Linked DNA regions of Larkinella insperata. The protein of the gene in region 1 interacts with the protein of each later gene in a pairwise test. Links are inferred from orthologs where the notes say so. Each region holds a gene or a part of one and is shown on either strand. Other genes may lie near its edges.

Region 1 (15,725 bases):
GGCCCCGTTGCAATAATACTGAACGCCGTTGTAAACCGCCTGATCGAGCAGATGCTGGTGACCACTCAGGCAGACTTTCACCTTGTCTTTGTGTTGGTAAAAAAGCGCTTTTAACGCCTTGAAATCCGAATGACCACCGCCCGCCAGCAGGGGCGTTACGCCCAGTATCGGGTAGTGCGACATAAGCAGCACCGGCGTATTGGGCGCCAGCTGGGCCAGATCGTTTCTGAGCCAGTCGAACTGCTCGGCATCCAGCGAGACGTTGGGATTATTGCCGTCAAGAACAACAAAATGCCAGCCCTTGCGGGAAAAACTGTAATACCGACCGGGAATGTTCAGGCGCTTCACCACGTAGTTTTTTCCGTACATTGCATCGTCTTTCGACGGGGCTGCCCACCACGGATCGTGGTTTCCGATGCAACTGTAGACATCGTACGACGCCCGGACGGGTTTCATGCAGTCGTCCCAGATGGCCCACTGCGCCAGCATCTGTTCGCGGGTCACGTCCTTGTAGTCAGCCGCGTGGATGGAGTCGCCCCCGTTCAGGAAAAAATCCACCTTCCGTTTCCGGATATCTCCGAGGACCTTGGTGAACCGTTCCGGTGCCCGGTCGCCCGCACGGATGTGTACGTCGGTCATGTGCGCAACCGTCAGAACGGGCCGGTTGCGGACGGTTGGGGTTTCCGATGCGGTCAGGGCGGCCACACCGGCACTTTTTATCCAATTTCGTCGGTTCATACGGTAGTTACTGCCAGCCAAAAACCGGTCCGGCGGGCGTTGGTCAGCTTTCTGCGGTTTATGAAGTTTCCTGTTGCCCGGATTGAGTGACTTCGACTACCCGGGAACATCGGATTACGGCCCGAAACTTGAAGCGTATAAAAGTCGGGCGCTGCAGCTTCTGCAACGGTCAAAAGCTTTGCCGGGGCCGGTAGATGCGGTAGGTGGCCCAAAGCCCGATCAGCAACCAGGCCACATTGACCACAATACTCTGCCGGTCGTGGGTGTGTAGTGAATTGATAATTAACCCGATGGCTCCAGCTACGTTCAGAAAATGGTAGGCCAGTGTATCGGCGCGCAGGATTCGCAGGGCAAGCAGTAGGTAGGCCGCCAGGTAAGACAGTACCCCCAGCCATCCAGCCAGTTCAATCCAGTAAAACATCATGATAAAACAGGACGGTCGTTGAGAAACGGCTTGAAGATACTCATTTCATCCCGACCGCCGTAGCATTGATCCCATCTTTTCACCAGGTGGCCAATTAACCGCACGCAGGCATCATCCGAGCATACCCAATCCCTACTTTTCTTACTCCGCCAGGTAATTACCAATTCCGACAACAACCGTGGAAAACACCACCGTCGCGATGCCAATGGTGATTGTACGCATGGTCGGGCGGTTGGCACCCCGCCACTCGTGCAGGTACAGCCCCCAGAAGCTGCTGAAAGCGATGATAAAGGCCATGTGCAGCGTCCAGCCCGAGAAACGGTATTCACCCATTTTGCTGTCGCCCATGCCGTAAAAGAAGAATTGCAGATACCAGGTGATGCCAGCCAGGGCGCAGAAGACAATATTCCGCACCGCCGGAGCCGAAACGTTGCGGTAATCACCGTAGGTTTTATTTTTGATGTTCAGGTAAATACACCACAGGGCGTTGGTAGTCAGACCGCCCAGCAGAATGTAAACATAAGGGGCACAATTCATAAAAAGCGGGTCGGCACCGTTCTGCACGGCCAGTTCGGCAATGGGTTGTCCGGCCGTTACGCCGAACGAAAAACAGGCACTCATGACGCCTGAGAATATAGCAACCAGTACCCCCTTTTTGAGGTCGAACTCAGCAACGGCTTCCTTCTTTTTCTCCTCCGTTACCGATTTTTCCTTCATCATCCCGGCAATGCCGCAAATGGCGATTCCCAACACGCAGATGGCCAGACCCAGCACAATCACCTGTCCCGAGGTAGTCCGCATCAGGTCGCCGAACTGCCCCAGCCAGATGGGCGGTACCAGCGTTCCGAATACCGCACAAAGCCCCATGACTACCGCCATGCCGAGCGACAGGCCGAGATACCGCATGGTGAGCCCGAACGTTAGCCCCCCAAATCCCCAGAGTACTCCCCAGAAGTAAGACCACCATTTGGTTTCGGTTGGGGCGGCCGCCAGTACCTCAAACAAGTTCGGTACGGTAACCAGGGCAAAAATCAGGGGCGCCAGCACCCAGGAGAAAACCCCCCCGACGAGCCAATAGCTTTCCCAGGCCCAGCCCTCGACTTTTTTGTATGGCAAATAGAAACTGCCGGAAGCGAACCCTCCGATTGCGTGCAGAACAACACCCCAAATTACAGCCATTGGTTACGGAATAAAAACGTTTGCGGGTAGGTACAATAGTCTAATTTTAACAAAATAGTGTAGTTTGCTGAGAAATACTTTCCTGCTCTCTCCTGAACCTTAAAGCGGTAGAAGAGCTGTTTCTAACGATTTTGCCACCTAACTATTTTAAAAGAGCAGGAGAGCACGGTATAGTTGGATCAAACTAATTTAATAGTATTGTCCTGTAGAATACTATTTCATCATAGGTTAGTAGGATAGGCCTGTTAGATTTCTAATGGGCTTATTTTGTTTTATCCAGACTGCAATACCGTCTCTTTTCAGTCAGCTCCCGTTATCGCCCTTTCGTCTCACTCCTCCTTTTGTTTAACTTTAATTAAACACCACCGACTTTTACAGGTTTCTCTTTGTATGAGAACATTCGATGGAAAAAATATCCTGATTGTGGGTGCTTCGTCGGGCATCGGTCAGGCAACGGCCCAGTTGATTCAAGCTGAGGGGGCAAATTTGTTTACCCTGGGCCGCCGACAGCCGGAAGGAATTCAATCCATACACATCACCTGGGACGCCAGCACAGCGACCGAACCGGACAAAAGCCAGTTGCCCGCAACGCTGCACGGTCTGGTCTATGCGCCCGGTACCATCCGGCTGGCCCCTTTTGGCCGCTTGACGCTCGAAAACTTTCGGGACGACTTTTCCGTAAACGTCCTGGGTGCCATCGCTTTGTTGAAGGCCGCCGTACCGTCCCTCATTCAAAGCAAATCGGCCAGCGTTGTGCTGTTCAGCACGGTGGCGGCCCAGTTGGGTTTCGGGCTTCATTCGTCCATCAGCGTTTCCAAGTCAGCCGTTGAAGGGTTAACCAAGTCGCTGGCAGCCGAGTACGCGCCTTATGGCATCCGGTTCAACGCCGTGGCGCCTTCGCTGACCAACACCCCACTGGCGAGTTCCGCCGGGCTGGTAGCCCCCGACCGAATCCAGGCCGCCGGCAAACGTCATCCCCTGGGCCGCATCGGCTCCCCGGAAGACATTGCCCGGATGGTTACCTTTCTGTTGTCGGACGAAAGCAACTGGGTGACAGGCCAGATCCTGGGCGTCGATGGTGGACTAAGCACCCTCAAGTAAATAACTGTCCTTTGTGGAAATTTACGCACTGGCTCAATCCGTTGTCGGGTCATCTGACCGCACTTTATCCCCGTTGATTTGTTCGTTGCGCCTTTTAAACGTGGTCATATTTTGGTTAATTTGTATAGTTCATCAGCTATACAATGAAAAAAATACGCTATTGCCTGGGGTTCCTGGGCCTGATGGTTGCCCACCTGGCTTTTTCGCAAACCAAACTCGTTGAAACCGTAACCCGTAAGGACGGCGAACTGATTATTCCGTACCAGAAGTACATCCTGCCCAACGGTCTGACGCTCGTTATCCACGAAGATCACTCGGACCCGATTGTGCACGTCGATGTGACCTACCACGTTGGCTCAGCCCGGGAGGAAATTGGCAAATCCGGCTTTGCCCACTTTTTTGAGCACATGATGTTCCAGGGGTCCGACCACGTGGCTGACGATGAACACTTTAAGATCGTCACCGAAGCCGGCGGAACGCTGAACGGAACTACAAACGCCGACCGCACGAACTACTTCGAAACCGTACCCAGCAACCAACTGGAACGGGCGCTGTGGCTCGAAGCCGACCGCATGGGTTTTCTGCTAGATGCCGTTACCCAGAAAAAATTTGAAATTCAACGCGCCACCGTCAAAAACGAGCGCGGTCAGAACTACGACAACCGCCCGTACGGTCTGGTGTACGAATACACCGCCAAAAACCTTTACCCGTACGGCCACCCCTACTCCTGGCTCACGATTGGGTACATTGAAGACCTGAACCGGGTGAACGTCAATGACCTGAAAAACTTTTTTCTGCGCTGGTACGGCCCCAACAACGCGGTTTTGACCGTGGGTGGGGACGTCAATCCCAAGCAGGTTGTGCAACTGGTGGAGAAATACTTCGGCAGTATTCAGAAAGGGCCGGAAGTCACCAAAACCAAGGTACCAGCCGCCGTGATTGATAAAGACCGGTACGTTTCTTACGAAGACAACGTTCGTTTTCCGATGCTGCGGATGGTGTACCCAACGGTACCGCGTTTCCACCCCGACGAAGCTCCGCTGGATGCGCTGGCGCAGATTCTGGGGGGCGGCAAAAGCTCGCTGTTCTACAAAAATCTGGTTAAAACCGAGAAAGCCGTGCAGGCTAATGTCGGCCATCCGGCCCAGGAACTGGCGGGCGAAATCACCTTTACCGTCCTTCCCTTCCCGAACATGCGGCTGGACAGCACCGAAACGATTATTCGCAACACGCTGGCCGAGTTTGAAAAACGGGGCGTCACCGACGACGATCTGGCGCAATTCAAAGCCACCCGCGAGGCCGAAATCATCAATTATTTGTCGAGTGTAGCCGGTAAGGTTTCCCAACTGGCTTCCTTCCAGACGTTTACCGGCTCACCCAACTACCTGCCGAAAGAGATGAAACGGTATCAGGATGTTACAAAAGCGGACATCATGCGGGTTTACAACCAGTACATCAAGGATAAGAAAGCCGTTATTCTGACGGTATATCCCAAAGATCAGAAAGAAATTGTAGCCCATCCGGACAATTACTCCATTGACACAACCGGTTACAAATCGCCCGACTACGGCTATACCGGCCTGAAGTATGCCAAGGCCAAAGACTCGTTTGACCGCAGCAAAAAACCGGCATCCGGCCCCAACCCGGCCGTTAAAGTGCCCCCGTTCTGGACCGATAAACTGCCGAATGGGTTGAAAGTGATCGGAACCAAAAACGACGAAGTGCCCGAAGTGACGCTGGTGTTTTCCGTCAAAGGCGGTCATACGCTGTCGGCCAGCGATCCATCCAAAGCGGGCATTGCCCAGCTTACGGCGTCTTTGATGAACGAAGCCACGCAGAATTTCAGCAACGAAGAGATCAATGCAAAACTCGAAAAACTCGGTAGCAGCATTCAGATTTACGCCAGCACCGAAGAAATTCAGGTGTCGGTGTCGTCGCTGACCAAAAACCTCGACGCAACGCTGGCGCTGGTGGAAGAGAAACTGTTCCGCCCCAAGTTTGCCCAGGCCGATTTCGATCGTCTGAAAAAACAGCAACTCGAACTGATTGCCAGCCAGAGCACGCAGCCGGTTGTCATTGCCAACAAAGCGTACAACAAACTGCTGTACGGCAACGACAACATCCGCGCCATTCCAACCAGCGGAACCGCTAAAACCGTTGAAAGCATCACGCTGGATGATGTTAAAGCGTTTTACGGGAAAAACTTCTCCCCTTCTGTCACGAACCTGGTTGTGGTGGGCAATGTCGACAAAGCTGCGATTTTGCCGAAGCTCGATTTCCTGAAAAAATGGGAAGCCAAACCCGTCACCCTGCCCAAACCGGCAATGGCTAAAAAGGTTGATAAAACCCGGATCTATCTGATCGACAAAGACAAAGCCGCCCAGTCGGAAATTCGGATTGGCTACCTGACGGATCTGCCGTTTGATGCCACGGGCGACTATTACAAAACGGGGCTGGCCAACTACATTCTGGGCGGAGCTTTCAACAGCCGCATCAACATGAACCTGCGTGAAGACAAAGGCTGGACGTACGGCGCCCGCTCGGCGTTCGGCAGCACCAAGACACCCGGACCGTTCACGGCCCAGGCCGGTGTCAAAGCCGCGGCCACGGATAGCTCGGTGGTTGAGTTCATGAAAGAAATTACCAACTACGGCAAGAACGGGATTACCGAGTCCGAACTGGCGTTCCTGAAAAGCTCAGTGGGTCAACGGGATGCCCTGCGGTACGAAACCTCGTTCCAGAAAGCGCTTTTCCTGAATCAGATCATTGATTATGATCTGCCGGGCAACTTCGTGGAGCAGCAAAGCCAGATTCTGAAAAACATCACGAAGAAAGACATCGACGCGATTGCTAAAAAACGCCTGCCCATCAACAACATGATCATCACCGTTGTTGGTAACAAATCGGCCATCAAGCCGGGATTGCAAAAACTGGGTTACGAGGTTGTCGAACTCGACAAAGAAGGCAACCCGGCCGTAGCGGAAGGAACCGCGACGCCAGCCGCTCTGGGCGGTGCCTCGTCGACGAAACAAAATCGATGACATTCGCTCGCATTGAGTTTTTCATAAAGAAAGCCGCTGACGAGCGGCTTTCTTTTTTGTGCCAGTGCCAAAAAGAGAGTGATCATGTGCTTTCTATGCACCGTCGGTATGCACAACTTATAAATAGATTCACTAATCGAATCTATGAAAACGCACCTTAACACCGTATTATTCGTAAGCAGGAGTGCCGAATCGAGTTTAAATGGCCAGATTTTCCGAAGGAAATCGGTGGTAGTAACGGTATTTCGCCCGCCATCGTGGCGGATGCGTTATTGCCGGAGCTGAAAAGTGACACGTACGAAATCTACGTTGGTAACACCGCCAATCTGTCCAAACTTTTTCTGTCCTCAGCCGCCGAAGCGTTGCTGGCGATCAACGACCGGCGCTGAAAGAAGCCGGTTCTTGTCTTTCTGTCAGCAGTTTATCCATATCTTTAGCGGTTGAACAACCTTTGCATTGCGATGGAAAAACCGCTGGTCGATGGCCCGTATCGGCTCGAAAAATTCCAGGGAAAAGGGGGCTGGACCTACGCAGCCCTGCCGGAGGTAAAGCCCGATAAAAAGTCGTACTTCAATTGGGTAAAAGTAAAAGGCCAGATTGATGATTATGAGCTGGTCCATTGCCAGTTGATGCCGATGGGGAACGGACGGCTTTTCCTGGCGGTGAAGGCTGAAATCCGGAAACAGATTGGGAAACAGGCAGGCGATTGGGTGCATATCACGCTGTATCCGGAACAGGCTCCGGTCGATACGCAGCAGGATTTACTGCTGTGTCTGGAAGATGAACCCGCGGCCCATAAAGTCTTTCTGGAGTTTACTTCCGATGAGCAGAAAGCGTACATCGACTGGATTGATTCGGCGAAAACCGAGGAGGCCAAAATTGAACGCCTGGCCGAAACCGTCAACCGTTTGGTGAAAAAGAGAAAGTTGTCCGATGGATAAATCAAAAGCCACCCGAAAAGGTGGCTTTTGACATTCTGGTTTCGAAGTCTGGCCAGCGATTAACCCGCCGTTACTTCGATTTCCTCGCCCTGTTTGTTGTAGAACTTGAATTCATTGATGCCAAACGAGCTGTCTTTTATCAACGTAACCCACGTCTTATATTTCATAAACCACTGCATCTGCTTCGACCACCAGCCTGCGGTATAATAGGCAAAGAGGTACGGATGCAGCATAATTTGGACACCGCGCTCGTTCTGGCGGGTCAGAATATATTCCACGTTCTGCTCAATAACGTCGGTAATCAGGATACTAGCCTGGATGGTACCGGTTCCGCCACAGGTCGGGCAAACCTCTTTGGTAACAATGTTGATTTCCGGACGAACCCGCTGCCGGGTAATTTGCATCAGTCCAAACTTGGTCAGCGGCAGGATGGTAAACTTCGAGCGGTCGGCTTTCATTTCCTCCCGCATCACGTCGAAAATCATTTTCTTGTTGTCGGGCTTCTTCATGTCGATAAAATCGACGACGATGATTCCGCCCATGTCGCGCAGCCGGAGCTGGCGGGCAATTTCTTTGGCAGCTTCCCTGTTAACGCTTACAGCCGTAGCTTCCTGATCTTCCTCAGAATTCGATTTGTTACCGCTGTTGACGTCGATGACGTGGAGAGCCTCCGTGTGTTCAATGATCAGATAACCGCCACCGGGTAGGCTCACTGACCGGCCGAATAGCGATTTAATCTGTTTTTCCAGCCCGAATTGTTCGAAAACCTTCGTCTTGTTGTTGTTGAATAACTTAACGATCTTTTCTTTTTCGGGGGCAATTGTGTGAATGTACGTTTTAATTTCATCATACATCTCCCGGGTGTCGACGGTAATGCTGTCGAATGATTCGTTCAGCATGTCGCGGAGAATGGATGAAGCCCGGTTCATCTCGCCAATTATCCGGTCGCGGGGTTTGGCGTCGCGCAGGGCCGCAATTCCTTTTTCCCATTTTTCGAGGGAATTGGTCAGATCGCGGTCCAGTTCTTCAACGTCTTTACCCTGTGCAACGGTCCGGACAATTACGCCAAAATTTTGCGGTTTAATCGACGACATCAGGCGCATCAGGCGCGTGCGTTCGGCTTTATCCGTAATTTTTTTGGACATATTGACCGTATTGGCAAAGGGTACCAACACCAGATACCGCCCCGCAATGGAGATATCGCAGGATAAGCGCGGTCCTTTGGTCGAGATGGGTTCTTTGACAACCTGCACCAGAATGGGTGCATTCTTGTTCAATACCTTGTCAATCTTCCCGAGTTTGTCAATTTCGGGTTCCAGCTTGAAATTGTTCAGCTTGCCGGTATTGACCCGTTTGGCGATGACATCTTTGGTAAATTTGTTAAGCGAATTAATGTTGGAGCCCAAGTCCAGATAATGCAGAAACGCATCTTTTTCGTAACCAATGTCGACAAATGCGGCATTGAGGCCCGTCACTAACTTCTTAACTGTACCTAAATAGATATCGCCGACGGTAAAGCTGCTGTCCGACTCTTCAACGTGATATTCCAGCAGTCTTTTGTCTTGCAAAAGTGCTATCCGATCACCTTTCTGAGTCGAACTAATTACTAATTCGTTACTCACAAGATGAATGTGCGGTTAAGAGGCCCGAGATAAAGAAAAAGGCCGGGCAATCGGTTCGTTGGCAATCAGGCAATTGCCCGCTGCACAAGCGAATAAGTCCTCCGATTGGCCGGCCTGTATGGTAGAATCCACCCGCAGGTGGCCTACCTTATTTTTTCTTATGGCGATTCTTTCTCAGGCGCTTCTTCCGCTTGTGGGTAGCAATTTTGTGGCGTTTTCTTTTCTTTCCGCAAGGCATAATGGTAAGTATGTTAAATGGTTTTAAAAATGACTGATCGCTTCCCTGTTAGACGGCTGGAGGCTGTTTGCCCGGTGGAACGACTTAACGGTCTTTTCAACCCTCACGCCTTTCCACCATTGGATCACATAACCCCGGTAGCCATTCAAATCAGCAAGCCATTCAGGTTACAAATTCTGCTCGAGTTCTTTGATAGCCGCCTGAATTGTCGGGTCTTTCTCCCGGGCTTTCACCTTGGCCAGCAACTCCCGTGCTTCTTGTTTCCGGCCCATTTCGCTTAAGCTGATGGCCAGATAAAACTGCGCTTTGGTATTTTCCGGATGACTGCTCAGAATAGCCTGGAACCGTTCGACCGCCCGGTTATACTGTCCTGAACGCATCGAGAGCAGCCCCATATTAAAGAGCGCCAACTCGTTGGTTGGGTCTTCCTTCAGCACATCCCGCAGCAGCATAATTCCCTGCATGGGCGTTTCGGTCGTCACATAGGTCATCGCCATGTTTGCCTTAGCCGCCAGCAGATTCGGATTACCGTCGAGGGCTTTCTGATAAAACTCCCGGGTCTTTTTGCCGAGAGTCACCATTTTCTGGTTGTCGGCGGCAAACCCGTAGGCTTCATAATACAAATCTCCGGCCCGCAGCACATTCGCTTCGGTCGGAGCGGCTTGAGCCAGTTTGTCGGCTACGTAAGCTGCACTATCGTAACGACTTACCTTTCGATAAGCTTGGATCAGATCAGCCCCAACGGCCGGTTTTTGTTTATCGTCAACGGCATCAAAACGGCCGCTTAAACGGTTAAGTTCCTTTTGCTGTTCGGGCGTCAGGCTAACCGTGTGCAGGTCGGAACGATCGGTACGCAACACTGCCGTATCCCGAACGGCGGTTTCTGGGTCGGTAGTCCGTTCGTTGGTCAATGTCCGATCTTCGTTTCGAACCACCACGTTTGGCAGACTGTACAGACCTGCCGTCGCCAGTACGCCCAGGCCGATGACGAGAAGAATGGATTTGTTCATCGTATCAGACATGAGAGATTAGGTAAGAGGGGTGAGAATTGTTCTCTTGTCTAATCTCTCATCTCTCTTGTCTTACAAAAGATTAAGCCGAAACGTTCTCGCTGTGCTTAACCTGGGTTTTTACTTGTTCAACAAACACTTTTGCCGGCTTGAAGCTGGGAATGAAATGCTCGTCAATAACCATCGCCGTATTTTTGGAGATGTTCCGGGCCACTTTACGGGCTCTTTTCTTGTTAATGAAACTACCGAACCCTCTCACGTAGATGTTCTCGTTCTTCGCCAGATTGTTCTTAATTACGGTGAAGAATGTTTCAATGGTGTGTTGAACATCTGCCTTGTCGATTCCTGTCTTCTCGGCAATTTCTGCGATTACGTCTGCTTTCGTCACGTTCGTACTAAACTTTAAGGTTCAATCAGTTGTTGAAAAAAAGTCTCTTCAAATTGGAGCACAAAGGTAGATTTTTCCTGTTAGAGAAAAAACACTATTTCGGGTTTTTTCTTCTCAACGACACCTAGTTACAAATTATTTTGGATTGGTTTTCAGACTCAGACGACTTAAAAGACGGTTTTGTCAACCCACTAACGGTATGGTATGAATACCACAAGCGCGATCTGCCGTGGCGCCATACCCGCGATCCTTATTTCATCTGGTTATCAGAGGTTATCCTGCAGCAAACCCGTGTGGCACAGGGCCGCCCCTACTACGAACGCTTCGTAGCCGCCTACCCTACCGTGCAGTCGATGTCAGACGCTGATGAACGGGATTTGCTACGGCTCTGGCAGGGCCTGGGCTATTACTCGCGCGCCCGGAACATGCACCGAACGGCCCAGCATGTAGCCGGTCCGCTGGGTGGTCAATTCCCGGAAACGTACCACGAATTACTGAAACTTCCGGGGGTTGGTGCGTACACGGCTGCCGCCATTGCCTCATTTGCCTTCAACGAAAAAGCCGCCGTTGTTGATGGTAATGTTTACCGCGTACTGGCGCGGGTTTTCGGCCTTGAAGAGGATATCACAACCACGCAGGCCAAGAAGACATTTTCCACCCTCGCCAACCGGCTCATTCAACTGTCTGACAACCCGGCGACGTACAACCAGGCCATCATGGAATTCGGGGCCATCCAGTGTACACCGGTTTCGCCCGACTGCCTGCTCTGTCCGATGCAGCAGCGGTGTCAGGCGTATCTGACGGGCCGCCAGCGCGAATTGCCGGTTAAAAGCAAGAAGAATGCCGTCCGCGAACGGTATTTTAATTACATTGTCATCCGGCAGGGCGACCGCATTGCCATGAAGGAACGCACGCAGAAAGATATCTGGCAACACCTGTACGATTTTTGCCTGATTGAAACCGAAGAACCTATGGAAGCGTTTCGGGAATTACCGGAGGGGGCCCTGTTGAACTGGGTTCTTCAGGAAGGAATTCTGAGGGGGTTGTCCGACGAACGGACGCAGGTTTTATCGCACCAGCGCATCCGCGCGCGGTTCTGGCTGGTGGAGGTTCCGGAAGGTCGAAACGTGTCGCTCCCCGATGGCCTATTTTTTTGTAAACCATCTGATACAGAACGGTTACCAAAGCCAATTTTAGTAGTAGACTATTTGAAAAGTCTCTATTTTTGACTAACTTTACTTGCTTAGATAATATCAATTCATCATCTTATTTACCGTTTTATGGCAAGCATGAACAAAGTGATTCTGATTGGCAATGTTGGTAACGATCCTGAAGTCCGCTACCTTGATGGAGGGTCGGTTGTTGCCAAATTTAGCGTTGCCACTAACGAACGCTACACCACCCGCACCGGAGAGCAAGTGGATCAAACAGAATGGTTCCGCGTTGAAGTTTGGAATGACCAGGCTAAAACCGTTGAAAAATATGTCCGCAAGGGCAACCAGATTTATGTCGAAGGCCGTTTAAAAACCGAAACCTACACCGACCGCGAAGGCAAGGAGCGCTTTTCGCTGACGGTTCGGGCCACTACGTTCCAGTTTCTGGGCGGTGGTCGTCAGGATGGTGCTGAAGGCGGTGATTACCAGGATGCACCGCCGGCGCCCCGTCAGCAGGCAACTCCGCAACCCGTTCCAGCCCCGGCACCCCGTCAGGCGGCCCCCCAACCGGCACCAGCCCGGCCGACGGCTCCGCGGGCCGAAGCACCGGCAGCCCGCAAACCGGAACCCGTTCCCGACGATATGAGTAACGCTGGCGACGACGATCTACCGTTCTAAGCCTGCGCTTTGTTCACTTAGAAATAACTACATGGATAGCGATCCACTCTCGGGTAAGGTGCTCCAGGCTGATGTCTGGAGCACCTATCTTGGTTTTTACGGCCCTTATGCCGCCATTTTGATTGTACTACTGGCTATGGCGGCCATTGTATCGGCTTCCGAAGCCGCTTTCTTCTCCCTTTCGTCCGACGATCGGGCGGTCTGCCGCGTTAGCGACGATGCCGCCGAACGCCGGATCATGCACCTGCTCGACCGCCCCCGGCGGCTGCTGGCCTCCCTGCTCATCTTCAACAACTTGCTGAACCTGGCCATCGTCGTTATCGTGACGTACCTGGTCTGGAAACTCAGCCAGCTCGACCCCAGCTCCGGATGGGTGCTGGCCAGTGTGACGGTTATCGTAACACTAGCCATCGTGTTGTTTGGGGAAATTATTCCAAAAGTGTACGCCAGCCAGAACAGCCTGACGGTGGCCCGGCGAACGGCTCCGCTCGTCGCCCTGGCCTCGGCGCTCTTTCGCCCTTTATCAATCCTGCTGGTTAGCCTGACCAGTGTGATCGACCAGCGTATTCAGCGACGCGGCTACAAGGTGTCGATGGAGGAACTCAACCAGGCCGTTGAACTGACCAGCCGGGAATCCACGCAGGAAGAGCGTGAGCTGATCAAGGGCATTGTCAACTTCAGCAACCTGACCGCCCGGCAGGCCATGCGGGCCCGGGTTGACATAACGGCTTTCTGCGATGATCTGGCCTTTACAGAACTACTAACGCAGATCAATCAGTCCGGCTATTCGCGGGTGCCGGTTTATAAGGAGTCGCTGGACGAAATTGAGGGCATTCTGTATTTGAAAGATTTGCTGCCGCACCTCGACAGTGACGATTCGTTTCGCTGGCAGACGCTCATCCGGCCCGCTTTTTTCATTCCGGAAACCAAAAAAATCGACGATCTGCTCCAAGATTTTCAGAAACGACGGGTTCACATGGCCATTGTTGTTGATGAATACGGCGGAACCCGCGGATTGATTACACTGGAGGACATCATTGAAGAGATTTTTGGCGATATCAACGACGAGTTTGACGACGACGAACCGGTGCCTTTCCAGCGCATCGATGAGCAGACGGTTATCATGGAGAGCAAGATTCTCCTGACGGACGTTTGTCGCGTTCTGAACCTTGATATGACCTATTTTGATGCCGTTAAAGGGGAAAGTGAGTCGCTGGGCGGGTTACTGCTCGAACTGTTTACCCGCGTTCCGGAAACCGGGGAAGAAGTTGGTTATGAAGACTTTACGTTTAAAGTTCTTTCGTCTGACGGTAAACGGATTCAGAGCGTGGAAATTGTAAGGCAGGAAGCAGCCGCCTAGCTAGCCAGGTCATAGCCCGTTTACCAGGCAGAAAACCATCTTTTCGCGACTTGGCAAAAAACGAAGTGACGGCCATATCGAAAATGCGTTTCCCATCGGCCCCCGCTGGCCACAGCCCTGACTGTTTGGCCGAATGCCTCGGCTTCCAGGCTGGTTCTCTGGGGATTGTACATTGGCGTGGTGCAGTTCCGTTTGCCTGCCTGATTTTCTTCTGTGAAATAAACGCCCCAGAATGTATTGCTTTACCAAACCGTCAAACTTCTATTTACGGGCGGTATTCTCTCCATTCTGATTTCGCGGCTGTTCTTCAGCAACGTCAGTTTTTATCGAGTTGGCTGGCCGCTTCGAGTGCCGGTATGGTGGAAGAATATGGAAAGCTGCTGACGGTTCTGGCCTTGATCCACGGTTATTAACTTATTTATAGATCCGATTGTAATTAACGAACAATTGGTAGACTTTCATAGGCTTACGGGTACCAAATCGCTACATTAGTAACTCAACCTAAACGTTACTAACCATGAGAAGACGCCTGTTGCTTTTCAGCGTCCTGACCGGCATTTCCCTCGCTTCGTTCGGCCAAAACGACAAGCCGGATCCGGCCGTAGTCAAAAAAATCCGGGAAGAAGGGCTCAACCGTTCCAAAGTTATGGAGACCGCCTTTTACCTGACGGACGTAAACGGCCCCCGTTTGCAGGGACCGGGTTTTATGAAAGCCGCCAACTGGACGAAAAATAAGCTGACAGAATGGGGCTTGCAAAACGCCCGGCTGGAGCCCTGGGGCGAGTGGGGCAAAGGCTGGGAGGTTGAACGCAGCTACATCGCTATGACGGCGCCGTATTACAAAACCATTATTGCCGTACCTCGGGCCTGGAGTGGCGGAACCGACAAACTCCGGCAGGCCGAAGTGCTGTACATTGATGAGTCGGATACAACGGCTTTGGAGGGATACCGCGACAAACTCAAAAACAAGGTAATTCTGATTCATCAGCCTTTCGCCATCAGGCCATCGTTCAATCCGGATGCCAAACGGTTTACGGAAGCGGACCTCGAAAAAATGGCCAAGGACGATGCGGCACCCCGCGACTCCTCTTACCGCAGCATGATCCAGGCTATGCGGACCCGCAATGCTTTCAACCAAAAAATGCGGAAGCTGGCCAAACAGGGCGGGGCGCTGGCGATTCTGAATACCAGCCAACTCAGCAAAGACGGAACCCTGTTTGTCAGCGGAGACTTTGCCAATGCCGCCAGCGGAACGGCCCACGATGAGCTGGCCGACCTGACCATTTCGGTGGAAGATTACCTGTCGCTGAGCCGGATGGCGAAAGCGGGCGTCCCGATCAAGCTGGAACTGGACGTGAAAACCAAGTTTCACACGACCGATACGAAAGGCTACAACGTGCTTGCCGAAATTCCGGGCACCGACCCGAAACTGAAAGAGGAAGTTGTCATGCTGGGCGCCCACCTCGACTCCTGGCACGCGGCTACGGGAGCAACCGACAATGCCGCCGGTTGTTCGGTGATGATGGAGGCCGTTCGAATTCTGAAAACGCTGGGGCTGAAACCCCGCCGGACGATCCGGATTGCGTTGTGGAGCGGTGAAGAACAAGGGTTACACGGTTCGAAAAACTACGTAACCAAGCATTTTGTGGATCCGGCGACCAACAAATTATCCAAAGAAGGGCAGCAGTTGGCAGCTTATTTCAACGTTGACAACGGAACCGGAAAAATTCGGGGGATTTATTTGCAGAACAACACGGCTGCCGGACTCATTTTTGCGCAGTGGCTGGAACCGTTCCACGACCTGGGAGCCACCACGGTTGCGCCCAAAAGCAGTGGGGGCACCGACCACGT
Region 2 (15,905 bases), 300 kb from region 1 along the record:
ATGGCAAACTTCAATTTTTGCATGAAACGGTTGAAGAAAAATAAAAAGAATGTACATTTGCCCGTTACTCTACTGTACTCTACTGTATCACTAATCGAAGCAAAAGTAGAAAGTTTTCTATCGATTTACAACGGTTGGTCTGGCAAATTTAGGTGAACATGGATAAGCTTACGCCCGATTTACAGGCCCATCCGGTCAGTGGGCAACCCAAATATCAGCAGTTGATTGAATCCGTTCTGGCAGCCATCGAACACGGTACCCTGGCTCACGGTAAGCAGCTTCCGTCCATCAGTGAACTTGCCGGTAGCCAGAAGGTCGCCAAGGTAACGGTCGCTAAGGCTTACGAAGAACTCAGGCAGCGCGGCATTATTCGCTCGCAGCACGGCAAGGGTTTTTATGTGGCCAGTACCGATGTGCGGGCGCCCCTGAACGTGCTGGTGATTTTCGATACGCTGAACGCTTATAAGGAAACGCTCTACGACGCCCTGAAAGCCGCCCTGCCGCCCGATACCGCACTAAGCATTTTCTTTCACCACTACAACCCGCAAATTTTTGAAAACCTGATCCGGAACGGCGTCGGGCATTACAACGCTTACGTGATCATGCCGCATTTTGACGAGGATGTTTCGGCCATCGTGGACTTACTGCCCAAAGACAAGCTGTTGCTGATCGATCAGGCCCTGCCTCGGCTGGAAGGTTCCTACGCGGCTGTTTACCAGGATTTTGAACAGGATATTTACCAGGCGCTGACGAGTGCCCTGCCCGATCTGCGAAAGTACCGGAAACTAACGCTGGTGCAGTCCAAAGCCCGGTTTCAATACATACCGCCGGGTACCCTGACCGGTTTTAAACGCTTTGGCGAGACGGCGGGAATGGCGTGCAAACTGGTCGATGATTATTCCGATGACCTAGTTCAGCCGGGGGAAGCTTATCTGCTGTTTGCCGACCGGGACCTGATTCAATTCATCAAACACGCCAACCAAATGAACTGGCGGCTAGGCCGGGATGTGGGGTTGATTTCGTACGATGACACGCCGGTCAAGGAAATTCTGGCCGGGGGCATTACGGTTATTTCCACCGATTTTGCGCGCATGGGACAGACCGCCGGGCAACTGCTGACCGAGCGTAGCCGGGTTCAGGTGGCCAACCCGGGCGGGTTGATTTCGCGCCAGTCGCTGTAGCAACCCGCGCTAACCAGCGATCGGCGGAGTCTGCGGCCAGTTCGGTTCCAGTTGCTACGCTGATTTGATTCGAAGCCGGGCTTCAGGCCACTTTTGCCCATCAATCCGCGCCGGCCGGAACGTTCGCTTAAAACCGGCATTTTCAGGAAATACTGGAAGAAAAACCGTTGTTTTGCGATTATCTGCCTATTTTAGAAACTCATCTGAGCCGAACCGAATTGCTATGAAACGCAGGGAAATTCTAAAAGGTCTGACGGCTTTCCCGCTGGCCGGGGCCGTACCCACAGCCGCTTCGTCTGCCGCTACCCCAAAATCGTCCGGCCGCACGCGGGATATTTTCAAAGAACTGGGCGTGCGCACGTTCATTAATGCCGCCGGTACGCTGACCTACATGTCGGGCTGCCTCATGCGGGACGAAGTGGTCGATATCATCAACAGCACTTCGAAGCAGTTTTGCATGATCGACGAGGTGCAGGACAAAGTCGGCGAACGGATTGCGCAACTGGTTCATTCGGAAGCCGCCATGGTGACTTGCGGGGCTTTCTCGGCCATGACCCTGGGGCTGGCGGGCATCCTGACCGGCGAAGACGTTCGGAAAGTGGAGCAGCTGCCTCACCTGGAAGGCACCGGCATGAAGTCAGAAGTGATCTGCCAGAAAAGTCACAACGAACGCTACAACCACGCCTTTCTGAATACGGGCTGTAAAATCATCGAGGTCGAAACGCTGGACGATGCGGAGAAGGCAGTGAACGAAAAAACCGCCCTGCTGCATTTCCTGAACATTGCCGCCAACCACGGAACCATCAAACACGAAGCCTGGGTGGCTCTGGGCAAAAAACACAACATCCCGACATCTATCGACATTGCCGCCGACGTACCGCCCGTTTCCAATCTCTGGAAATTCAACGATATGGGCTTCGATCTGGTGTTTATTTCGGGCGGTAAAGCCATCCGGGGTCCGCAAAGCGCCGGTATTCTGATGGGCCGCAAAAACATCCTTGCTGCGGCCCGGCTGAACGCGCCACCCCGCGGTTACACCGTTGCACGCGGCCACAAGGTAAACAAAGAGGAAATTCTCGGCATGTACATCGCGCTGGAAAAGTACATCGCCACCGATCACGACAGGGAGTGGCAAGAATGGGAAACCAAGATCGCTCACATCCGGAGCGCAGTGAATGATTTACCCGGAATAACCACCCACGTAATCATCCCGGAACTCGGCAATGTTACCCCCACGCTGAGCATCAACTGGGACGATGCAGTGGTGAAGTTGACCGGCCGGGAACTGCGCGACCGGCTCCGGAACGGCCATCCGTCCATCGAAGCCAGTTTCTCGGGGCTGCCCCTCTACCATTACCAGGCCGGTTCCGACTCGGTTGACCCGGTAGTGGCCGAAACGCTGAAAGGCGGCAATACCGTTCGCGTAACGGCCTGGATGCTGCAACCCGGCGAAGAAAAGATTGTGGCCCGCCGAATCCGGGAAGAGCTGCTGAGCGCGTCCGCCATCCGGTAAAACCGCCCGCCCAGCCCACCGGCAACCTTAATACCGTTCCAGCATGGCCCGCAGCGATTCTTTCATGGCCTTGACCAGACTTTCCGGTTGCACAACTTTCAGGTGTTCGCCGTAACTACGCAGGTGCATCATCAGGTCGCGGTTGGGAGCCAGCCGAAGTTTCACCACGCATTCGGTCTCATCGTCGCGCAGGACCACCTGCGTCTGATGGATGGGTTTGGCTTTAACGTAGCGACCGAACAGGGGCGTAAAGGACAGAACAATATTCTCAACCGGATCGGTGGTGTCCGTAATGCCGTAAATGTGCTCAAAAAACTCCGACACATAAGCCAGCACCGCATCCGGCACGGCACAGGGTTCGTCCAGAATCTCCAGGTCACTCATGCGGTCGAGGGCGTAGGTTTTCTCCCGGCCGCTGGCTTCGTCGTAACCAATGACATACCAGCTATCGGCCACTTCCCGCAGCAGAATCGGGTGAAGCCGCCGGGTGCGTTCGGCGGCTGTGACGGTTTCGGTCACCGAACCATCGTGTTTGTGGTAATGGAAAGAAACCTGCCGGTTTTGGTTCACGGCCCGGATCAGCACCGGCACGTACTGGCGATTACCGCCCAGGATTTTTTCTTCGACGTACACCACCTTACGGCCCGGCCCCAGCGCATTGCCGTCTTCCGGCCGCACTTCCCGCACAATGTCCAGGCTCTGCCGCACTTTCTGTAGGGCGTTGGTCAGTTCGGCCACCACCGGAGCGCCCTGCGTAGCCGCCAGCACCTCGCGGGCGTAGTCAAGCGCTTCCATGTCGTCGGGCGTGAGCATGAGCCGGAGCAACCGGAACTGCGGATCGGTGTAGTAATAACCGTTGCTGCGTTTATCGTAGGCAATGGGGGCGTCGTGGTCTTCGCGCAACCGCTGAATGTCTTTTTCCAGCGACGAGATGGACCGGATGCCGCAGTGTTCCCGGAGCAATTCAAAAAGCCGTTGTTTGGAAAACTTGCGGGGATGGCGACTGATCACTTCGTCGATCAGGCGGTATCGTTGGAAGGCAGAACGGGTTATGGGCATGGGACACCGAATTTGTTGCGGTAAAGAAGCGAAATTTTTTTTACAGAAAAACAGAAGACCGTAAAAAGATTACGTTGTGAACGGGCCAACTTTGTCCTGTTCGATTCCTCAACCGAGCCGTAAACAACAACAACACGATGAATACACTACTCTCCTCTCCGCAAACCGCCGTTACGGGCGGTCGCCGGGTAACCCGGCTGTCGGCCCGTCAACTTCTGGACGTTGAACTGGGCCTGTTCCTAATCTCTCAGCTCCGGCCAAACGCATCGCCCGGCGCCCTGCCCGATCTGCTCAGCCACGTCAATCCCGGCTGGACCACCCGCCAGCACAAGCTCCGCAACCGCGGGCTGGCGCTGCTGACCCACCTGACGCCCTACAGCCGCTGGCACGACCTGCTGGAAATATACATGGCGGCCCCCGCCGATCTTCAGGCGTATGACATCAGCCGCGACCGCAGCCGGTTCGGTCCTAAAACCGTCGGTTTTTCCCGCAACCGGTTGACCGTTCTGCGGAAAGTCCTGAGCTGATTGCCCTCCTGTTTGTTTCTATCCCTCCTTTTCTAACTTTCCAGATTGATATGCTTTCGAATCTGATTCAGCAGGTTACCCAACTTGTTGCGCCAGCAACTGCGCTCAAAACCGCCCCCTTTCCGACTAGTCCACCCACGCCCACCGTCGATTCATCGGCCAAACCGGCTGATGTTCCGACTCCAAAGCTGCGGACCGTAAAACTGATTATGGTCACTGCTGAAAACAACAACAAATACTACGAAATGCACGAACAGCCGGATGGTACGTTTACGGTCCATTACGGACGGGTAGGCGGCTCCAAAAGTGTGGCCACCTACCCAATGGCGCAATGGGACCGGAAAATCCGGGAAAAAGTAACGAAAGGCTACGTTGATCAGACGCACATGTACGTTGAGGGGCCCGCCGTTACCGACGCCAGCACCATTGCCGATCCGGAGGTGCGCGGTCTGATGAACCGGTTGATGGAACTCGCCAACCAGTCGATTTTTCAGAATTACGTTGTGACGGCCCAGCAGGTTACGCGCAAACAGGTCGAAACGGCCCAGCAACTGCTCAACGATCTGACGACGCTGGTGGCACCGAACGCCGATGTAACCGCTTACAACCGCACGCTGCTCGAACTGTTTAAAGTGATTCCCCGAAAAATGGGCAAAGTTGGCCAGCATTTGCTAGCCCAAACGCCCCAAACCGCCGACGACCTGCAAAAGCTGCACGATCAACTGGCTTCTGAACAGGACACGCTGGACGTCATGCGCGGGCAGGTCGAGCTGCGTCAGTCGCAGGAAAGTCCCGACCAAACGCCCGCTTCGCTGCTCGAGATGATGAACCTGACGGTGGAACCCGTTACCGACAAGCGGGTACTAACGCTCATCAAACGGATGATGGGCTCAGACGCCGACAAGTTCGACGCGGCTTTCAGCGTCAGCCAGGCCCACGCCCAGGCGGCTTTTGAAGCCTACGTCGGCAGTAGTTCCACTCCCAAAACGCAGTTGCTCTGGCACGGCAGCCGCAGCGAAAACTGGTTGTCAATTCTTAAAACCGGGTTGGTGCTGCGCCCGACGAATGCCGTCATCACCGGAAAAATGTTTGGCTACGGCATTTATTTCGCTGATCAATTCAGCAAATCCCTCAATTATACATCACTACACGGTTCGGTCTGGACGAACGGGAAACAGAAAGAAGGCTACCTGGGCATCTACGAAGTTCACGTTGGCAAGCAGATGAAAGTAACCCGCCACGAGCCTCAGCACATGAAGCTGGACCAGGCAGTCCTGAAGCGGATCAATCCCCGGTACGATTCGGTATTTGCGCAACGGGGCGAGAGCCTGCTCAAAAACGAGTTCATTGTGTACAACCAGGCCCAGTGTACCGTTCGGTATATGGTCAGAATCAAACTATAAGCATGAAAACCGGAGCAAAGAAAACCACCCGGCAGGCCGTCCGCCTGGCCGCTACGACCCTGATTCTGGCCGAAGGAAGCACCACGACGCTGGACGTAAAAAACCACCTCCGCAACCGGGGTTACCGGGCTTATCAGGCCGAAATTTCAACCTGGCTGTTTGCGGTGGCCCAACAGGAAAACTGGGCCATCAACGACAACGGAACGTACCGGGTTTATTATTTCCCGCCCCTGACGGTCCTGCCGCCCCTCTTGACGAATCGGACAAAAAATAATTTAAAAAAAAGTTGACAACGTAAAAAGGTTACGTTCTTCAGGGTGCATTTTTGTTATGATCAACGCGTCGAACTGACCGACGGTAAACAACATAGACCATGAATGCACTGCCTTTGTCCGACTCTCTTCGTGCCCGCCAGCTGAGTCCTTTCTCCTTGCACTGGCAGGAACCGCTGGCGACACAACTCCGGTTTCAACACGAACTGCCGGGCCAACTGGCCAACCGGTTGCTGAACGTTGAGCTGGGCTTGTATCTGCTGGCAGAATTGTTGCCGCTGGCTCCGCCCCAGGCGCTTCCGGACCTGCTGAATGGCGAGGGAGTGGTGTATCAATTCCGCCCCGTCTGGAAGCCGCGCCAACACCGCTACCTGAACCGCGCCCGGGCGCTGCTGGCTCCCTACATGGATCGTACGGTCTGGCTGATGGCGCTGGCCAAATACGATTCACTGCCGACGAGTCTGCGGGCTTTTGGTTCGCACAGCACCGGAAGTTGCGGCTCAGAAGTCAATCGGAGTAATTTACGGAACCGGGAAGAACTGTTTCGACAAGCGCTCGCCTAGACTTATGAAAATCAACCCACAATCTGCATTCGCCACGACGATCATGGCCTTGAAGATCCTGTTGCTGCTTGTTTTCCAGAACAAACCGTTGATCCTTTTCAAACTGAGCTGTTATTCGGTTTTGACCCGGTTGCAGGTGGTCGTTTGCCTCTTTCTGTTTCACCAGGGCTTGCAGCGGGGGAGCCTCAGAGACAATCTACGTCCGCTACGATCGTTACGGCTTTCAGGCCCTTGTCACTCAGTAGCTCGTTGATTTTCTCCAGAATAAATGCCTTAGCGGCTTTGGGGCTGATGCTGCGTTCGAGTTTGATCAGAATCGTGTACAGAAACTGGTTGCGGATGCGCTCCACCAGCGGCACTTCCGGCCCCAGCACCCGCGCTTCGCCCAGCTTCTCGGTCAGTTGATCCACCAGCCGTTGGGCCGCCTGCTGACTGATGTTTTGCTCAGCGTGCCGAACCGTCAGTTTGATAAGCCGCGAGAAAGGCGGGTAATTAAAATTTTGCCGCTCGATGATTTCCTCTTCGAACAAGCCCCTGTAATCGTTTTCCATCACTTTGAGCAACACGGCCTGCTGCGGATTCGTCGTCTGAATCAGGACTTTACCCCGCCGATCCGCGCGACGTCCGGCCCGGCCGCTCACCTGGGTAATCATCTGAAACGCCCGCTCCACGGCCCGAAATTCCGGGTAGTGAATCATCCGGTCGGCGTCGAAAATACCGACCAGGCTGACGTTCCCGAAATCGAGCCCCTTGCTGATCATCTGCGTGCCGACCAGAATATCGACGTTGCCGCCCTCAAATTCCGAAATGATCTGCTGATAGGCATTTTTGGCCCGCGTGGTGTCCAGGTCCATGCGCTGAATCTGGGCTTCCGGAAACACAATCTGCAACTGGTCTTCTAGCTTTTCGGTTCCAAAACCGATCGTCCGCACTTTGAACGAACCGCAGGCTGGGCAGCTTTTCGGCACGGGATCGTGGTGACCGCAGTAGTGGCACCGCAGTTCGGCGGCCCGCATGTGGTAGGTCAGGCTCACGTCGCAGTTGGGGCAGCGGCTTGTCCATTCGCAATCTTCGCATTGCAGGTACGGCGAATAGCCGCGCCGGTTCTGGAACAGAATGCTCTGCTCCTTCCGCTCCAGATTGTGTTGCAAATGATCCAGCAAGACGGACGAAAACTCGTTTTTCATCTTCTTCTGCTGCCGTTCAACGCGGGTGTTTACCAGTACGATATCGGGCAGCATGGCGTCGCCGTAACGTTCCAGCAGTTCTACCAGACCATAACGCCCCTGCTGCGCGTGGTAGTAACTTTCGATGGACGGTGTGGCCGAGCCGAGCAGGACTTTGGCTTTCTGCCAGTGGGCAATCATCATCGCCACATCACGGGCGTGGTAGCGCGGAGCCGGATCGTGCTGTTTGTAGGACGTTTCGTGTTCCTCATCCACAATAATCAGCCCCAGGTTGTCGAACGGCAGAAAAACCGCCGAGCGCACGCCCACCACAAACTGGTATTGTCCGTCGACAATGCCCTTCCAGACCTCCACCCGCTCGTTATCCGAAAATTTGGAATGATAAATACCCAGTTTGTCACCAAAAACTTTTTTCAGCCGGACCACAATCTGGGTTGTCAGAGCGATTTCGGGCAGCAGGTAAAGGACCTGCGAACCACTTTCCAGGGCCGTCTGGATCAGGTTGATATACACTTCCGTTTTCCCGCTTCCGGTAATACCGTGCAGCAAAACAATGTCTTTTTCGTTAAACTGGCTGAGCACCTGGTTGCAGGCCCGCTGTTGAACGTCCGTCAGTTTTACTTCCACATTCGGCAAATCGTCGTCGCCAAAACGCGGCACGATCACTTCATACGTTTCGAAAACCTGATTTTTGATCAGCGTTTGCAGCGAAGACTGCGAGACTTCATCGTCCTGGTTCAGGACGGTTTTGTCGAGCCCTTTGCGGTTCAGGATGGGGTTATTCTGCACCGGCACGTAGCTCAGGTATTTCATGACCACTTCCTGCTGCTTGGGCGATTTCTCCAGTGCATTGATTAGGGCCAGGACCTGCTCACGGGTTTCGTAGCGCTCCGTCAGCCGCACTTTCCGCACCATTTTCGGCACGTACTTTTCCCGCACCTCGTCGAACACAATCACCGCCCGTTTTCCCACCAGCGATTTGATCGTTGTCGGCACGTTGGTTTCCCCGACCAGCCGCCCGAGTTCTTCGTACGACAGGGCCGAATGTTTTTTCAGTTCATCCAGCAACCGCCCTTCACCCTCCGTCAGCAGTTCGGGGTAGTCAAAGTCCGGGTTGTACTGCACTTTCGACTGGCTCGTAATCTTCAGCCCCGAGGGCAGCGCCACGTTCAGCACCTCGCCGATGTTACAGAGGTAATACTCAGCCATCCAGGAGAATAACTCCAGCTGGTAGGTTGTCACCAGCGGGTATTCGTCCAGGAGTTCGAGGATGTATTTGGCCTGGTAATTACTCGGAGGCTGGTGATGAATGCGCCCGACAACGGCCGTATACACCCGGTTTTTGCCAAACGGCACAATCACCCGCGCGCCCACTTTCAGCCGTTCCACCATATCGCGCGGCACGCGGTAGGTAAACATCCTTGGGATCGGAACGGGTAGAATGAGGTCGGCGAAATAGGTGGTTTCTTCGGCAAAATCAAATGTCAGCGGCAATGGTTGCACAGGTGGTATGGCTATCTTTTCTTATAGCAAGTTAACAATTGCCGCGATAAGTTCCTTCCGAAAAATCGCCAAAGCCGCCCCAGCGCTCAAAACGCCCCCTTTATTTTTAGTCAGCTCACGGCTTCATCTGCCGGACTTCGTTGCGCAGGCTTTCCGGGTCCCAGCCGTCGTCAACATCTTTCAGCCAGCGGTCGTTGGTGTCGGAACTGAGCAGTTCTTCCAGATCGCGGATGCGCTGGCGGGCGCTGCTGAAATACTGCTTGCGGTCGTGCCGAACGGCGGCCAGTTCGGTTAGGTTCCGTTCGTCGTGTTTACGGAACAATCGGGCCGCCCGCTGCGACTGGTAGGCTCGGAAGCCCAGCAACGTCATGGCATCGACGCCCATCCGGAGTGAACTATCGAGCGTTTCGCGGTAAACATGGGAGAGGCCCGCATCCAGCAGTTCGTAGGCATCTTCGCGGTCGGCGGCCCGCACCAGCAGTTTCAGGTTTGGAAAATGCTTTTTGGCTGTTTCGACCAGATCGAGCACTTTCTCCGGCGAATCGAGCGCAATAATCATCAACCGGGCTTTTTCCGCCCCCGCCGATTTGAGCAGATCGTACCGGGAGGCATCGCCGTAGTAGACTTTCATGCCCAGTTTCCGCAGTGTATCGACCCGATCCGAATCAAAATCCAGCACCGTCGTACCGATGTTGTTGGCCCGCAAAAACCGCCCGACAATGTTACCATACCGGCCAAAACCGGCCACAATAACGGCGTTGTGTTCTTCGATGTGATCCGGTTCTTTCCTGTCGTCCTCTTTGGCGCCCAGTCGCGGCAGAATCAGCTTTTCGTTCGCCAGGAAAACCAGCGGGGTTAGGCCCATGCTGATGGCAACAACTGCCGTCATGAGGTCCACCACATTCTGCGCTAGAATACCGTTCTGCGAAGCGAAGGAAAACAACACAAAGGCAAACTCACCTACCTGACAAAGCCCCAGCGAAAACAACAGGTTCTGGTCTGTGGGCAAACCAAACGTCCTCCCTAACCCCGCCAGAACCAGCGCCTTGGCCGCCATGATAGCCACCACAATTCCGATGACCAGCAAGGGGTTTTCCATGATCAGATCGAAATTGATGGCGGCCCCGACGGAAATGAAAAACAAACCGAGCAACAACCCTTTGAACGGATCAATGTCGCTTTCCAGCTCGTGTTTGTATTCGCTGTTGGCCAACACCACCCCCGCAACAAAAGCCCCGAGCGCCGGACTCAGCCCCACCATTTCCATCAATACCGAGATACTCGCCACCATCAGCAGAGCCGTGGCAATGAAAACCTCCCGCAGGCCGGTCCGGGCGATGATCCGAAAAACCGTTCCCATCACATACCGCCCAATCAACACCAGCGCCAGCACCGCCCCAACGACCACAAACGGCCGCAACCAGCCGGGCAAACCGTCGGTCAGCGAAAAATGCGCGTGGTGATCGGTTGAGGAAGCAACCGGATACGTCGCCAGCAGCGGCATTATGGCTAAAATCGGAATAACGGCAATGTCCTGAAACAGCAGCACGGCGAAGGTATTCTGCCCGGCGGCTGTCTGCATCAGCCCTTTTTCGTTGAGGGTTTGCAGCACAATGGCGGTCGACGACATGGCCAGAATCATCCCCAGCGCCAGCGCCGGTTGCCACGGCAAACCCGCTGCCAGTGCCAGACCGCCGGTTAGCAAAGCCGTCAGCAGCACCTGTAACCCGCCCAGCCCCAACACCGGAACGCGGAGTTTCCAGAGCCGTTCGGGCTCGAGTTCCAGCCCCACCAGAAACAGCATGATGATGACGCCGAATTCGGCAAAATGCATGATATCCTGTCCTTCATCGCCCACCAGCCCCAGCACCGCCGGGCCGATGGCCACACCGGCCAGCAAATACCCCAGCACCGACCCCAGCCCCAGCCGTTTGGCAATGGGAACAAACACAACTCCCGAGGCCAGGTAAACAATGGCCTGAATTAGAATGGATTGGTTCATAATGGATTAATCAACAAGTATTTCATTCAGATACAGCCGCTTCCGGGCGTCTTCCACATCGACCTGTTCGGTGGCCAGCATGGTCAGCAGACTTTGGTATTGCTGGGCGTACTGGTGCATTTCCTCTTCCGTGAGCCGGTGGGTGCCGTGAACAACGAACGGAGGCAGGTAGATCATCTTGCACAAATGCGCCGTCTGGTCAAAAGGTGCCAGAAACTGCCGCACCGTAAAGCGGTTCAGGCCCGTTTCTTCGTAGGCACGCCGGGGACCGCCGGTGGTGATGGCATTGAAAATCTTTTTGCCCACCAGCGCATTGCCCTCCCGACCGTACGCCCAGCCGTGTTCGAGTACCAAATCCTCCCACTGTTTCACCATCGCGGGCGCACTATACCAGTAAAACGGATGGTGTAGAATGATGTATTCATGATCGAGCAACAACTGCTGCTCCCGGTCCACGTCGATGTCAAAATCCGGGTATTCCTCGTAAAGATCATTGACGGTGACCGACGGAACCGACGAAGCGACCGACCGACAGGCTCCCATCAAAATCCGGTTGGTCCGGGATTTCTCCAGGGCGGGGTGCGCAAAAAGAATGAGAACGGACGCCATTTTTTAGCCGTAAAGAGTTGAAATATGCAACGGGCCAGCCCGTCGGATGCCCCTGTCTGGTCAAATTTAAGCCAAATAGAAAGAAATAAAAACCGCGCCCGTCTTTGGTTACCCACCCTAATTTCGGGTAAAACCGGCCCAATCAGCGCGTGATTTTGGGAAAATATCCCGCCAGACAGAACTTCTTTGGTTACTTTTGGTATTCTTATTTTGGTGCACGAATACAGCCTGTTAACGAGATTTTCCAACTATGTACGACGTAATAATTATTGGTGGTGGACCGTGTGGACTGGCCGCAGGAATTGAAGCTTCCAAAGCCGGTTTGAGTCACCTGATTCTGGAAAAAGGCAGCCTGACGGAGTCCATTCGGCGGTACCCGAAGATGATGCGGTTTTTCTCAACCGCCGAAAATATTGAGATTGGCGGTATTCCATTTCCCATTGCGGGCGTTAAAGCCAACCGGAACGAAGCTCTCCAGTATTACCGCAAAGTAGCGGGTTATTTCAACCTGAATTTCAAACTGTTTACTGAAGTCAACCACGTAACGCGGTATGCACCGACGGGCGACGAAGGGGATCAGAACGAAGAGTTATTTACGGTTTTTACGACCAACGGACAAACCTACCAGTCGCGCAAGGTAATTCTGGCGACGGGTTATTTCGACAAACCGCGCTCGCTTCAGATTCCGGGTGAGGATTTGCCGCACGTCACGCACTATTACGACGAACCATTTCAGTACTCCTACACGAACGTTGTCATCGTTGGCGCGTCGAACTCGGCGGTCGAAGCGGCTCTGGAACTTTACCGCGCCGACGCCCACGTCACGATTGTTCACCGGGCCGACGACTTCCGAAAAACCGTTAAATACTGGCTTGTTCCGGACGTTAAAAACCGGGTGAAGGAAGGCAAAATTAACACCCGGTTCAGCACCTGCGTGACCCGCATCGAACCCGGAAAAGTGTGCCTCACGAATTTGCAGACCGGTGAGGAAAACGAGCTCCCCGCCGATTTCGTCCTGATCCTGACGGGTTACATTCCCGACGCTGAGCTACTGAAAGAATGCGGTGTAGAACTGAATCCGGAAACGCAGGTGCCGGTGTACGACAAGGAAACCTTTGAAACCAACGTGCCGGGTCTGTACGTCTGCGGTACCGTCATGGCCGGGATTTACACCGAAAAAGTGTTTATCGAAAACGGTCGTGAGCACGCCAAAGCCATCATCGACCACCTCACGGGCAAGCCGGTGCGGAAAGTGGCCGAGCTGATTGAGCGAATCTAAGCACGTTTTGTAACCAGTTCATTCTAATGAAGCAACTAAGCTTCTGCCTGGTTCTGTTACTATTCTTGTCAAAACCGGCAACAGCGCAGACTAAAACACAATCCATTCAAGTCATAGCGGGTCCATTTGCAATTCCGGCTGAAAAGCAAAAAGCCGTCTGGTATTATTGGGAAGGCGCAACGAAGCGGGAATGGGCCACCTCCCTGACGACTGTTCAACCGAATTATCAGGGAGACAAGCTCCTTTTTATCCAGGAACTGACCTCAAAAGGGGCTTCTGGTCCGACGCAAATCGATACAACCGTCGTTCTTCAGGAAACACTCGTTCCCGTTTATTACACTTCTTCCAATCTACAACGCACCATACACCTAACGTTCAGCGGTCAGGAAATGAATGCGTCTGTTCACGATCATAAAACTATGCGGGAAACTTCGGAGCGGGAAACCGTAGCAGTTCCTACGGTCAGCTCCAGTTTCTACCCGCTCTTAATCCGTTTTTTGCCCCTGAAAGTCAGTTATCAAGCCACGATTCCGATCTTTGACGTTACTCTTGGAAGACGCGGGTTGCTCACTGCCCGCATCATCGGCGTTAGCGAAACGCAGTTGACAGATACCAAGGGCGAAAGAATTACCTGTTACGTTGTTGACGTCAACGATGACATTGCTCCCGACGCCCACACGACTTACTATATTTCCAAAAAGGATCGTACCCGAATTAAATCAGAAACGATAATAAACGGCCTGCGCATGAGCGTTGAAAGGCCGTGACTTTGGCATGACGGGCAACCCGTCTTCTCAAACGGACAAAAGCGAAGAAGCGCGGATTTGTCATTATCTTGCAGCAAGATTCTGATTGATTCCCGCTTGTATGAAAACCTGGCTGCTTTTTTACCTTATTTTTTCGACTTTTCTCTCCTTCGCTCAAACCCCCGCTCCGTTGGCCGTTAACCCGAGTCTCCGCTGGCAAACCGATTTCTGGAAAGCGCAGTGGATCGGGCACCCAACGGCTCCCATCCGGTCCTACGGCGTCTACCATTTCCGCAAGAATTTTGATCTGGCCCAAAAGCCCAGCCGCTTCGTTATCAACGTTTCGGGTGATAACCGCTATCAACTGTTCGTCAACGGAAAAGCCGTGGTGTCCGGCCCGGCCCGCAGCGATCTGCAGAACTGGAATTATGAAACCGTCGATCTTGCGCCGTACCTGACCAGCGGCAAAAATACGCTGGCGGCCGTGGTGACTTACATGGCCGAATACGCTCCCTTTTATCAAATGCACTACCAGTTCGGGTTCATCGTGCAGGGCGATGGCGACGCCGAACAGGTCGTCAATACCAACAACACCTGGAAAGTTTACCAGAATCCGGCCTATTCGCCCGTTATCAACGACATTCCGAAACTACGCACCTACATTGTTGTCGGTGCGGGCGACCGGGTAGAGGGGGCCAAATACCCCTGGGGCTGGCAGGAACCGGCTTTCGACGATGCCGGTTGGTCAGCGGCTAAACCGGTAGGCTGGGCCGCCAAACCGCGCGGTCTGGGTACCGACGGCAACTGGAACCTGGTGCCGCGCACCATTCCGCTGATGGAAGAAATACCGCAACGGCTGGCGACGGTCCGCCGGGCGGAGGGGGTGGACGTAGCCGACGATTTTTTACAGGGAAAAAACTCGTTCGCCGTTCACCGCAACCACAAAGCCGTGATCCTCTGCGACCAGGGGCATCTGACCAACGCCTTCCCGGAACTGACCATCAGCCGGGGCAAAGATGCCGTCATTACGCTGGCGTACGCGGAGGCACTGGTGGACGACAACCGGCAGAAAGGCAACCGCGATCAGGTGAACGGCAAACAACTCATTGGCTTTGAAGATCAATTCGTTGGCGACGGCAGCAAGCAGAAACGCACCTTCCGCCCGCTCCTGTTCCGGACGTATCGCTACCTGCAAATCACCATTGAAACCAAAGGCGACCCCGTCGAAATTCACGATCTGATGGGTCATTTTACCGGCTACCCGTTTCAGGAAAAAGCCCGGTTTACCAGCAGCGACGAAAGTTTAAAAGATATTTGGAACGTGGGTTGGCGGACGGCCCGGCTCTGCGCGGGTGAAACGTATTACGATTGCCCCTACTACGAACAATTGCAGTACACCGGCGACACCCGCATCCAGTCGCTGATTTCCCTCTACATGACGGGTGACGACCGGCTGATGCGGAAAGCCATCCTGGATTACGACCACAGCCGGTTCAACGACGGCCTAACGCAGAGCCGTTACCCGAGTGCCGATTTTCAGGTGATTCCGCCGTTTTCGTTGTACTGGGTCACCATGATTTACGATTACTGGATGCACCGGAAAGACGACAAATTTGTTGAATCCATGCTACCCGGCATTACAACCGTGCTTGACTGGCACGAAAAACGACTGGCCGACAACGGCCTGAACGGTCCGCTTCAATGGTGGAATTTTGTGGACTGGGCGAAGTGGGACGCCCCGGACGAAGGCATGGGCGGAGTACCGAAGGGCGCCCGGAAAGGCGGCTCGGCCATTCTGACGCTGCAACAGGCTTATACCATGCAGCGAATTTCGCAGGTGTTTTACCATTACGGCAAAAACCAGCAGGCCGAACATTACCGTCTGATGGGCATCCGGCTGGCCAAAAATGTATATAACAATTGCTGGGACGCGGGCCGGGGGCTGGTGGCCGACACACCCGATAAAACCAGTTTCAGTCAGCACGCCAACATCTGGGCCATCCTGACCGACGCCGTGCCGGTGGCGCAGCAGAAAGCCCTGATGCAGAAAGTCATGGCTGA

What was found.
Region 2: the proteins of OQ371_RS13870 (region 1) and priA interact in binary tests that used the Escherichia coli proteins (3 or more experiments, as listed by UniProt). The link is inferred for Larkinella insperata from one-to-one orthologs.

The regions. Positions count from the first base shown.
Region 1 is NZ_CP110973.1:3,452,092-3,467,816, reverse strand. The notes cover bases 10,790-13,738. They hold OQ371_RS13870 (single-stranded DNA-binding protein), read left to right. Parts: upstream 10,790-11,962; coding sequence 11,963-12,514; downstream 12,515-13,738. Other genes in these bases: gldE (gliding motility-associated protein GldE), read left to right, coding at 12,546-13,738; mutY (A/G-specific adenine glycosylase), read left to right, coding at 10,823-11,911. In the rest of the region: OQ371_RS13925 (metallophosphoesterase family protein), read right to left, coding at 1-738; OQ371_RS13920 (CBU_0592 family membrane protein), read right to left, coding at 908-1,162; L-rhamnose/proton symporter RhaT, read right to left, coding at 1,304-2,341; OQ371_RS13910 (SDR family NAD(P)-dependent oxidoreductase), read left to right, coding at 2,732-3,442; OQ371_RS13905 (M16 family metallopeptidase), read left to right, coding at 3,586-6,483; OQ371_RS13900 (hypothetical protein), read left to right, coding at 6,741-6,872; OQ371_RS13895 (YdeI/OmpD-associated family protein), read left to right, coding at 6,945-7,424; OQ371_RS13890 (Rne/Rng family ribonuclease), read right to left, coding at 7,484-9,046; OQ371_RS13885 (tetratricopeptide repeat protein), read right to left, coding at 9,452-10,294; OQ371_RS13880 (HU family DNA-binding protein), read right to left, coding at 10,377-10,682; more of gldE, read left to right, coding at 13,739-13,874; OQ371_RS13860 (hypothetical protein), read left to right, coding at 13,925-14,287; OQ371_RS13855 (M20/M25/M40 family metallo-hydrolase), read left to right, coding at 14,392-15,725. UniProt on the Escherichia coli protein: Plays an important role in DNA replication, recombination and repair. Binds to ssDNA and to an array of partner proteins to recruit them to their sites of action during DNA metabolism. Acts as a sliding platform that migrates on DNA via reptation.
Region 2 is NZ_CP110973.1:3,151,134-3,167,038, reverse strand. The notes cover bases 6,457-9,585. They hold priA (replication restart helicase PriA), read right to left. Parts: upstream 9,209-9,585; coding sequence 6,704-9,208; downstream 6,457-6,703. Other genes in these bases: OQ371_RS12855 (monovalent cation:proton antiporter-2 (CPA2) family protein), read right to left, coding at 9,324-9,585; OQ371_RS12865 (pPIWI_RE_Z domain-containing protein), read left to right, coding at 6,457-6,518. In the rest of the region: OQ371_RS12900 (Gfo/Idh/MocA family protein), read right to left, coding at 1-23; OQ371_RS12895 (GntR family transcriptional regulator), read left to right, coding at 159-1,181; OQ371_RS12890 (aminotransferase class V-fold PLP-dependent enzyme), read left to right, coding at 1,405-2,694; OQ371_RS12885 (helix-turn-helix transcriptional regulator), read right to left, coding at 2,722-3,753; OQ371_RS12880 (pPIWI_RE_Z domain-containing protein), read left to right, coding at 3,891-4,280; OQ371_RS12875 (ADP-ribose polymerase), read left to right, coding at 4,331-5,683; OQ371_RS12870 (hypothetical protein), read left to right, coding at 5,686-5,973; more of OQ371_RS12865, read left to right, coding at 6,057-6,456; more of OQ371_RS12855, read right to left, coding at 9,586-11,210; OQ371_RS12850 (NAD(P)H-dependent oxidoreductase), read right to left, coding at 11,217-11,819; OQ371_RS12845 (YpdA family putative bacillithiol disulfide reductase), read left to right, coding at 12,070-13,098; OQ371_RS12840 (DUF3108 domain-containing protein), read left to right, coding at 13,125-13,865; OQ371_RS12835 (alpha-L-rhamnosidase-related protein), read left to right, coding at 13,966-15,905.